Regions from separate parts of the Rhizobium sp. NLR10b genome, predicted to be linked through region 1. Evidence: riboswitches for the same ligand, from Rfam matches in the RefSeq annotation. Region 1 holds a riboswitch; the other holds the start of a gene.
What was found. A riboswitch is a leader RNA that binds a small molecule or an ion and turns the genes downstream of it on or off. The one in region 1 is predicted to bind S-adenosylmethionine.

Region 1 (3,898 bases):
CGAGCCTCAGCACCGGCTCGTCGCCGCCGAGGCCGAGCAGGAAGGATTCTTCCGGCGACGGCGTGTTGATCTCTCGCGACAATATCCGCGCGGCCGGCAACCGGCCGCGCGAACGCATATCGGCGGAGAAGGAGGAAAGCCGCCAGAGCGACTGTTCCATGCGCTCGACCTTGCTCGATACGAAAGTACCGCTTCCGTGGCGCGATTCCAATGCGCCCGCCGCCATGAGGTCGCGATAGGCGGTGCGCACGGTGACGCGGCCGAGCTTGAGAGCCTCGGCAAGGTCACGCTCGCCCGGCAGCGCCGTGCCGGGCTTCAGCAAGCCTTCCTGAATGAGGCTGGTCAGCACCTGCGCCAGCCGCTTGTAGAGTGGGCCGGTCAGCGCGTCGTCGCGCAGGCTGCGTCTATTGAGTTCAGCTACTAGACTGGTTCTATCCATGGACACACAATAGAACCTATATAGAACCAATCGGCAAGCCTGAATCTGAGGGGCAGAAGAAAAAACCCTCTCCGGCAATCCGAAGAGGGTTCAATAACGGTCAAATTTGACAGCCGTACGTCTCAGAGCATGTCCGCGCAAACGTGTGCGGCGGTTTTGCGATACCGACTTGCGTAAACAAAAACCTAAAGCGCGAGGAGCGAATCTGAAAGATCGTGACGCGCTTTAGAACGCTTCAGCTCTTGGTGAAGATGTAGTCCGTTTCCTGGCGTAGCACTTCGCCTGGACGCAGGACCGCATTCGGGAAGCCCTCATGGTTGATCGCATCCGGCCAGATCTGTGTCTCCAGGCAGAAGCCGGCGAACGGACCATATTTGCGCCCGCCGAGGCCGGGAGCCCCAGTGTTGAGCTTGAAGCCGGCATAGAACTGTACGCCCGGCTCGGTGCTGCGCACTTCCAGCGACACGCCGGAATAGAGGCTGCGGGCGAGTGCCACGGTCCGCTTGGCGGTGCGTTCGCGGGACAGGCAGAAATTGTGGTCGTACAATACCTGTTCACTGCCGACGAAACGCTTCATCGGGGCCATCTCGCGGAAATCGAATTCGGTTCCGGCAACGGGCCGGATTTCGCCGGTCGGCACCTGCTTCTCGTCGGTCGGCAGATAGTGATCGGCGGCGATCATGATGTCGTGGCCCAGTGCATCATCGCGGCCGTCGAGATTGAAATAGGCGTGCTGGCAGACATTGGCGAGCGTCGGCTGATCGCTGGTCGATTCATAGGTGATCGACAGTTCACCATTGCCGTGCACCCGGAACGTCGCCTGAATGGTGCAGTTGCCGGGATAACCGGCACGGCCGTCCGGATCGACGATCTTCATCACCAGGCGGTCGACCGCATGCTCGACGATCGTCCAGTTGCGCTTGCCGATATTGTCGCTGCCGCCGTGCAGATGTGTGACGCCGTTTTCATTCGGCTCGAGCTGATAGTCCTTGCCGTCGAGCGTAAAGGCGCCGCCGCCGACACGGTTGGCGCAGCGGCCGGGCGTCGCGCCGAAATAGGCCGAGTAGAGAGGATAGCTGTCGAAATCCTCGAAGCCGAGTTGCAGCGGCGCCTCATGACCCTCAAGGCGCAGATCCTGGATGACCGCACCCCAGGTGATGATCTTGGCCGTTAGGCCGCCGCCCCTGATGACGACGCGATAGACGGTCTCGCCCGCCTTCGTCTGCCCAAAAACTTCCCGCTCCAACTTATCCGACATGATCGACTGTCCGTTCCTTTGCGCGTCCGATAAAAACGCGCGGCGCTATAGGGTTCCGGACCGGAACCTGCCCGCATTTGTTCCAAACCGCAACCAGGCAGGTCAGAAAGAAATTCCATTAAAGATCCATGCCGATCTCTTCGACGTCATAGGGCGTCGTCTGGTAAATCTCGTTGATCCAGTTGCCGAACAAGAGGTGCGCGTGGCTGCGCCAGCGGTTCTGAGGCGCAAGTGCCGGATCATTATGCGGGAAGTAATTGTGCGGCATCTTGATCGGTACGCCGGCATCCACATCGCGGAAATACTCGTCCGAAAGTGAGGTGGAATCATATTCGACATGATTGAACATGTAGAGCCGCCGGCCCCTTTTCTCATGCACGAGGCAGACGCCCATCTCGCTCGATTCCATCAGAATTTCCAGGCTTTCGCATTTCTCGATGTCGGCGCGGCGCACCTCGGTCCAGCGCGACACCGGCACCTCGAAGTTGTCGGAAAAGCCGTTCAGATAGATGGAGGAAGGCTTCAGGTTCCGGTGCCGGTAGACGCCGAAGGCCTTTTCCTTCAGCTCGTATTTCGGAACGCCGTGGAAGTGATAGATCGCCGCCATCGCGCCCCAGCAGACGTTCATCGTCGAATGGACGTTGGTCTCCGTCCAATTGAAGATCTCCTGCATTTCTGCCCAATAGGTAACGTCCTCATAGGGGAGGAGCTCGATCGGGGCTCCGGTGATGATGAAGCCGTCGAACTTGCGCTGCTTCACCTCTTCCCAGGTCTGGTAGAAGGCGAGCAGGTGATCTTCGGATGTGTTCTTTGCCTTGTGGCCGCCGATGCGGATGAGTGACAGCTCCACCTGCAGCGGCGAAGCGCCGACGAGACGGGCCATCTGCAGTTCGGTCTTAATCTTGTTCGGCATCAGGTTGAGCAGGCCGATCTGCAACGGTCTTATATCCTGACGGATCGCCATCGTCTCGGTCAGCACCCGCACGCCTTCCTGAACCAGGGTTTCGAAGGCGGGCAGCGTATCGGGGATCTTGATGGGCATTGCGGTCAACTCGATCAAAAATAAAAAACCGGCGGCGAAAAAATCGCTACCGGTCCGCACGCGGCCCTTTAGCGACTTTTTTAACGTGGCTGCAAGCCGGCCGGCCAAATCACCACGGAGTGCCTTAATTAGTCCCAGTTGAGCCGCGAATCAACTCCGAATGCATGCGGGAGTGGCCCGTCAAGAATCATCACACTTTAATGACTGATAGAATCTGTTGATAGACCGGTAACGCCACCATGTTAATAATGACAGTATGGGCGGTGTTGGAAAAGCGTGATGGCAGACAAGATCGAAGGGAGGCCAGGCATCCGGAAGCAGGATAGGGTAGGGTATGATTTCAGCCTGACATATCGCCTCGGTGTGATGTTCTCAGCATTCTGGAATTCGCAAGTTCGCGGCAAGGTGCTGTTTCTGGCGACCGTGCTGATCCTCGTCATCCTGGCGACGGCCTATGGCCAGGTTATTCTCAATGAGTGGAACGCCCCTTTCTACGATTCGCTCGAGCGCCGCGACCTCGGCGAATTCTTCCACCAGCTCGAAATCTTCGCGATGATCGCCGGCACGCTGCTGCTGCTCAACGTGCTGCAGGCTTGGCTGAACCAGATGACCGCGCTTTATATGCGCGAAGGCCTGTCACGCGATCTCGTCGACCAGTGGCTGAAGCGTAAGCGGGCGCTGCGGCTCGCCTCCAGCGGCCTGATCGGCGTCAATCCGGATCAGCGCCTGCACGAGGATTCCCGCAACCTTGCCGAAAGCACGACCGGGCTCGTCCTCGGGCTGCTGCAATCGACCATTCTTCTGGTGAGCTTCATCGGCGTGCTCTGGGAGCTTTCGAGCGGCTTCATCTTCCACATCAGCGGCCACAGCTTCTCCATACCGGGCTATATGGTCTGGGCGGCGATTTTCTATGCAGCTTCCGCCTCGGTGTTGAGCCAGGTCGTCGGCCGCAAGCTGGTCAAGCTCAATGCCGACCGCTTCTCGAAGGAGGCCGAGCTTCGTTTCACGCTGATGCATGCCAACGAGAACATGCCGGCGATCACCGTCGCCCGCGGCGAGGAGAACGAACGCCGGCGTATCAATACCGACATCAGTTCGGTACTGAGGGTCGTCAAGCGGCTCGCCATGGCCAATACCAATCTCACCTGGGTTTCGGCCG
Region 2 (3,898 bases), on a different contig from region 1:
ACCTACATCATCCAGCCTGACCGAAGCCTGATCATCGCGCACCGGCGATACAAGCCGATCCGGTTTTTCCGGGACTAAGTTTCACAGCGCCACTGAGGGAAGTGGAGCGGGTGAAGGGAATCGAACCCTCGTATTCAGCTTGGGAAGCTGCTGCTCTACCATTGAGCTACACCCGCGATGCGCTGAGATTTCCAACAGATGGGGGCCGCTGTCAAGTCGCCGCCCGTCAGGCCGGCGTCAGATGCGGAAATGTTTGGAAAGCTTGAGGCCCTGGGCCTGGTAGTTGGAGCCGAGGCCGGAGCCGTAGAGGCTGGCCGGTTTTTCCTGCATGTGCTCGTAGACCAGGCGGCCAACGATCTGGCCGTCTTCGAGGATGAAGGGCACTTCGTGGCTGCGCACTTCGAGTACGGCGCGGCTGCCGCGCCCGCCTGCCGGCGCATGGCCGAAGCCCGGATCGAAGAAGCCGGCATAGTGGACACGGAATTCGCCGACCAGCGGATCGAAGGGAGTCATTTCGGCGGCATAATCCGGCGGCACATGCACGGCCTCACGCGAGACAAGGATATAGAATTCGTCGGGATCAAGGATCAGCTCGTTGCGGCCGCGGCTATAGAGCGGCTCCCAGAAATCGAAGATGTCGTGCTGATCCTTCTCGTCGACATCGACGACGGCGGTGTGGTGTTTGCCGCGATAGCCGATCAGGCCGTCCTTGTCGCCGGTGAGATCGATCGACAGCGCGATGCCGCCGCCCGACACGTTCGGCTGCTTGCTGGCAACCAGCGTCTCGCTTTCATGCAGCTTCAAAAGTTCCGGCTCCCCGAGCACGGACTGGCCGACGCGGAAGCGGATCTGCGACAGACGCGAGCCGCGGCGCACGACGATCGGGAAGGTGCGCGGGCTGATTTCGAGATAGAGCGGGCCGGAATAACCTGCCGGGATCTTGTCGAATTCCTGGGCGTAGTCGGTGATGACGCGGGTGAATATATCGAGCCTGCCGGTCGAGCTCTTCGGATTGGCCGAGGCCGACATGTCGGCCGGCAGCGCCAGGCTTTCCATCAGCGGCACGATATAGACGCAGCCGGTTTCGAGCACCGCGCCCTGGGACAGGTCGATCACGTGCAGGCTCAGCCGATCGAGCTTGTCCGAGACCAGATGCGAGGGACCGGGCATGAAGGAGGCACGCACACGAAACGCCTTGCTTCCCAAGCGCAGGTCGAGACTTGCCGGCTGGATCTGATCGCGGTCGAGCTCCCGCTCGGAGTTCAGACGCCCCGTTTCGAACAGCGCCGCAATCGCGCGATCCGCCAGAATTCCAGTTTCGCGAGCCATCGTGCCCCATCCATCATTTTGCCGCCGACAAAACCAAACTCGGGGAATTGACGCAAGCCGCCAACAGCAGTATTGCAGAATTATCCCGTGGTGATTTGGCCGGTCGGCTTGCAGCCACGTTAAACAAGTGGCTAAAAAGACCGGGTTATGAAACCGGTCTGCTTTTGCGGCCGGTTTTTTTGTTATGTGAAGGTGATGGCATGAGCAAGACCTGGCGCCCGGCAACCCAACTCGTCCATGGCGGCACGCTGCGTTCGCAATATGGCGAAACGTCGGAAGCAATCTATCTCACCCAGGGTTTCGTCTATGACACGTCGGAAGCGGCCGAAGCCCGCTTCAAGGGCGAAACGGACGGCTTCATCTACGCCCGCTACGGCAGCCCGACGAACGACATGTTCGAAAAGCGCATGTGCGCATTGGAAGGCGCCGAAGATGCCCGCGCCACCGCCTCCGGCATGGCGGCCGTCACTGCCGCCGTCCTCTGCCAGGTCAAGGCAGGCGACCATATCGTCGCCGCCCGCGCCCTGTTCGGCTCCTGCCGCTGGGTCGTAGAAACGCTGGCGCCGAAATACGGCGTCGAGTGCACGCTGGTCGACGGCCGAGATCTCGCCAACTGGGAAAAGGCGATCCGCCCGAACACCAAGGTGTTCTTCCTGGAAAGCCCGACCAATCCGACGCTCGAAGTGGTCGATATTGCAGGCGTCGCCAGGCTCGCCAACCAGGTCGGCGCCAAGCTGATCGTCGACAACGTCTTTGCGACCCCGCTCTTCCAGAAGCCCTTGGAGCTCGGCGCCCATATCGTCGTCTATTCCGCCACCAAGCATATTGACGGCCAGGGCCGCTGTCTCGGCGGCGTGGTGCTCGCCGACAAGGCATGGATCGACGAGAACCTGCACGACTATTTCCGCCATACCGGCCCGGCCATGTCGCCGTTCAATGCCTGGACGCTGCTGAAGGGGATCGAGACGCTGCCGCTGCGCGTGCGCCAGCAGACCGAGAATGCGGCGAAGATCGCCGATTTCCTGGCCGAGCAAGGCAAGGTCGCCAAGGTGATCTATCCCGGCCGCAAGGATCATCCGCAGGCCGACATCATCGCCAAGCAGATGACCGGCGGCTCGACGCTCGTCTGCTTCGAGCTGAAGGGCGGCAAGGAGGCGGCCTTCGCATTGCAGAATGCGCTTGAGATCATCAAGATCTCCAACAATCTCGGCGACAGCAAAAGCCTGATCACACATCCGGCAACGACCACGCACAAGAACCTGACGGAAGAGGCGCGCGCCGAACTCGGCATTTCTCCGGGTACGGTGCGGCTTTCGGCCGGCATCGAGGACACGGACGACCTGATCGAGGATTTCGCGCAGGCGCTTTCCAAGGTATCGGCTTGATCGACTGGAATAGCGGCCGGACTTCAATGTGGAGCCGGCCGCCGATCCGCGGGAACAAGGTCAGCCGCGCCGGCGTTGCGAAGTAAAATTAAGGCTGACGATTAGGCTTAATGATCGAAAACCATATGATCATCACTATTTGACCGCTGATCAACGTTCCGTTTCTTGACGGACCGGGCCTCTTATAAGATACGGGTAACATATCTTGACTATGGTGCAAGGCATGTATCGCGCCCTCACAAGAGATATCGAAGTCGTGGTCGAACCGTTCTATCTGGAGGAGCAATCCGATCCGGAGGACGACCGCTATGTCTGGGGTTACCGGATTGTCATCAGCAACAATTCCGGCGTCGCCGTTCGCCTCATCAACCGCTACTGGAACATCACCGATCAGAACGGACAGGTGGACGAAGTGACCGGCCCCGGCGTCGTCGGCGAGCAGCCGCGGCTCAGCCCGGGCGACACCTACGAATATTCCTCCGGCTGCCCGCTCGACACGCCCTCAGGCCTGATGTTCGGCCACTATCAAATGGAAACGGATGAAGGCGAGCTGTTCGACGTCGACATCCCCGCCTTCTCGCTTGACTCGCCGGGGCTGCTGCGTGTGCTGAATTGAGGGCAAGTTCCTCCCGCTCAAGAGATTGCCGAGACCCGCCCCTCATTCGCCTGCCGGCACCTTCTCCCCGTAAACGGGGCGAAGGGACCATGCCGCGATCGATCTGTCCCCGCCGACCTCTCGCAGGGCACGTCCCCTCGCCCCATTTACGGGGAGAGGGGCAGCTCTCAATGCTAACTGAGCCTATTCCGCCGGCTGAAGCTCGGCTGCTTGGAAGCGGTAGGTGGTCGAGCAGAATTCGCAGGTGACGGATATCTCGCCGTTTTCCTGGCTGGCCTCGATCTCCTCGGCGGTGAAACCCTTCAGCACGTTGCCGATCTTTTCCCGCGAACAGCTGCAGCGGTCGAAGACGGCGCGGGGCTCGAAGACGCGCACGCCGCGCTCGTGGAACAGGCGGAACAAGAGGCGTTCGGTGCCGACCTGCGGATCGGTCAACTCGTCGGCATCGATGGTCTCGACCAGCGAGCGGGCTTCGGTCCAGGCGTCATCCTCGCCATGCGGACGGTCGCCGTTATCGCCGTCGCCGCCGTGGAGATCGGGCTGGCGCATGCGCTCCGGCGCCTCCGGC

Region 2: another riboswitch for S-adenosylmethionine. It lies ahead of HJB91_RS06230 (O-succinylhomoserine sulfhydrylase); the one in region 1 lies ahead of metA (homoserine O-succinyltransferase).

What each region holds. Positions count from the first base shown of each region.
Region 1 is NZ_JABDWV010000006.1:213,020-216,917, reverse strand. Features, by position in the region: gene HJB91_RS11885 (GntR family transcriptional regulator) at 1-439, opposite strand, end outside; gene HJB91_RS11880 (aldose epimerase family protein) at 675-1,697, opposite strand; gene metA (homoserine O-succinyltransferase) at 1,816-2,739, opposite strand; SAM riboswitch at 2,788-2,865, opposite strand; gene HJB91_RS11870 (ABC transporter ATP-binding protein/permease) at 3,019-3,898, shown strand, end outside.
Region 2 is NZ_JABDWV010000003.1:270,725-274,622, reverse strand. Features, by position in the region: gene HJB91_RS06245 (hypothetical protein) at 1-78, shown strand, start outside; tRNA gene HJB91_RS06240 (tRNA-Gly) at 103-176, opposite strand; gene HJB91_RS06235 (2'-deoxycytidine 5'-triphosphate deaminase) at 238-1,329, opposite strand; SAM riboswitch at 1,407-1,485, shown strand; gene HJB91_RS06230 (O-succinylhomoserine sulfhydrylase) at 1,530-2,714, shown strand; gene apaG (Co2+/Mg2+ efflux protein ApaG) at 2,938-3,330, shown strand; gene HJB91_RS06220 (Hsp33 family molecular chaperone) at 3,514-3,898, opposite strand, start outside.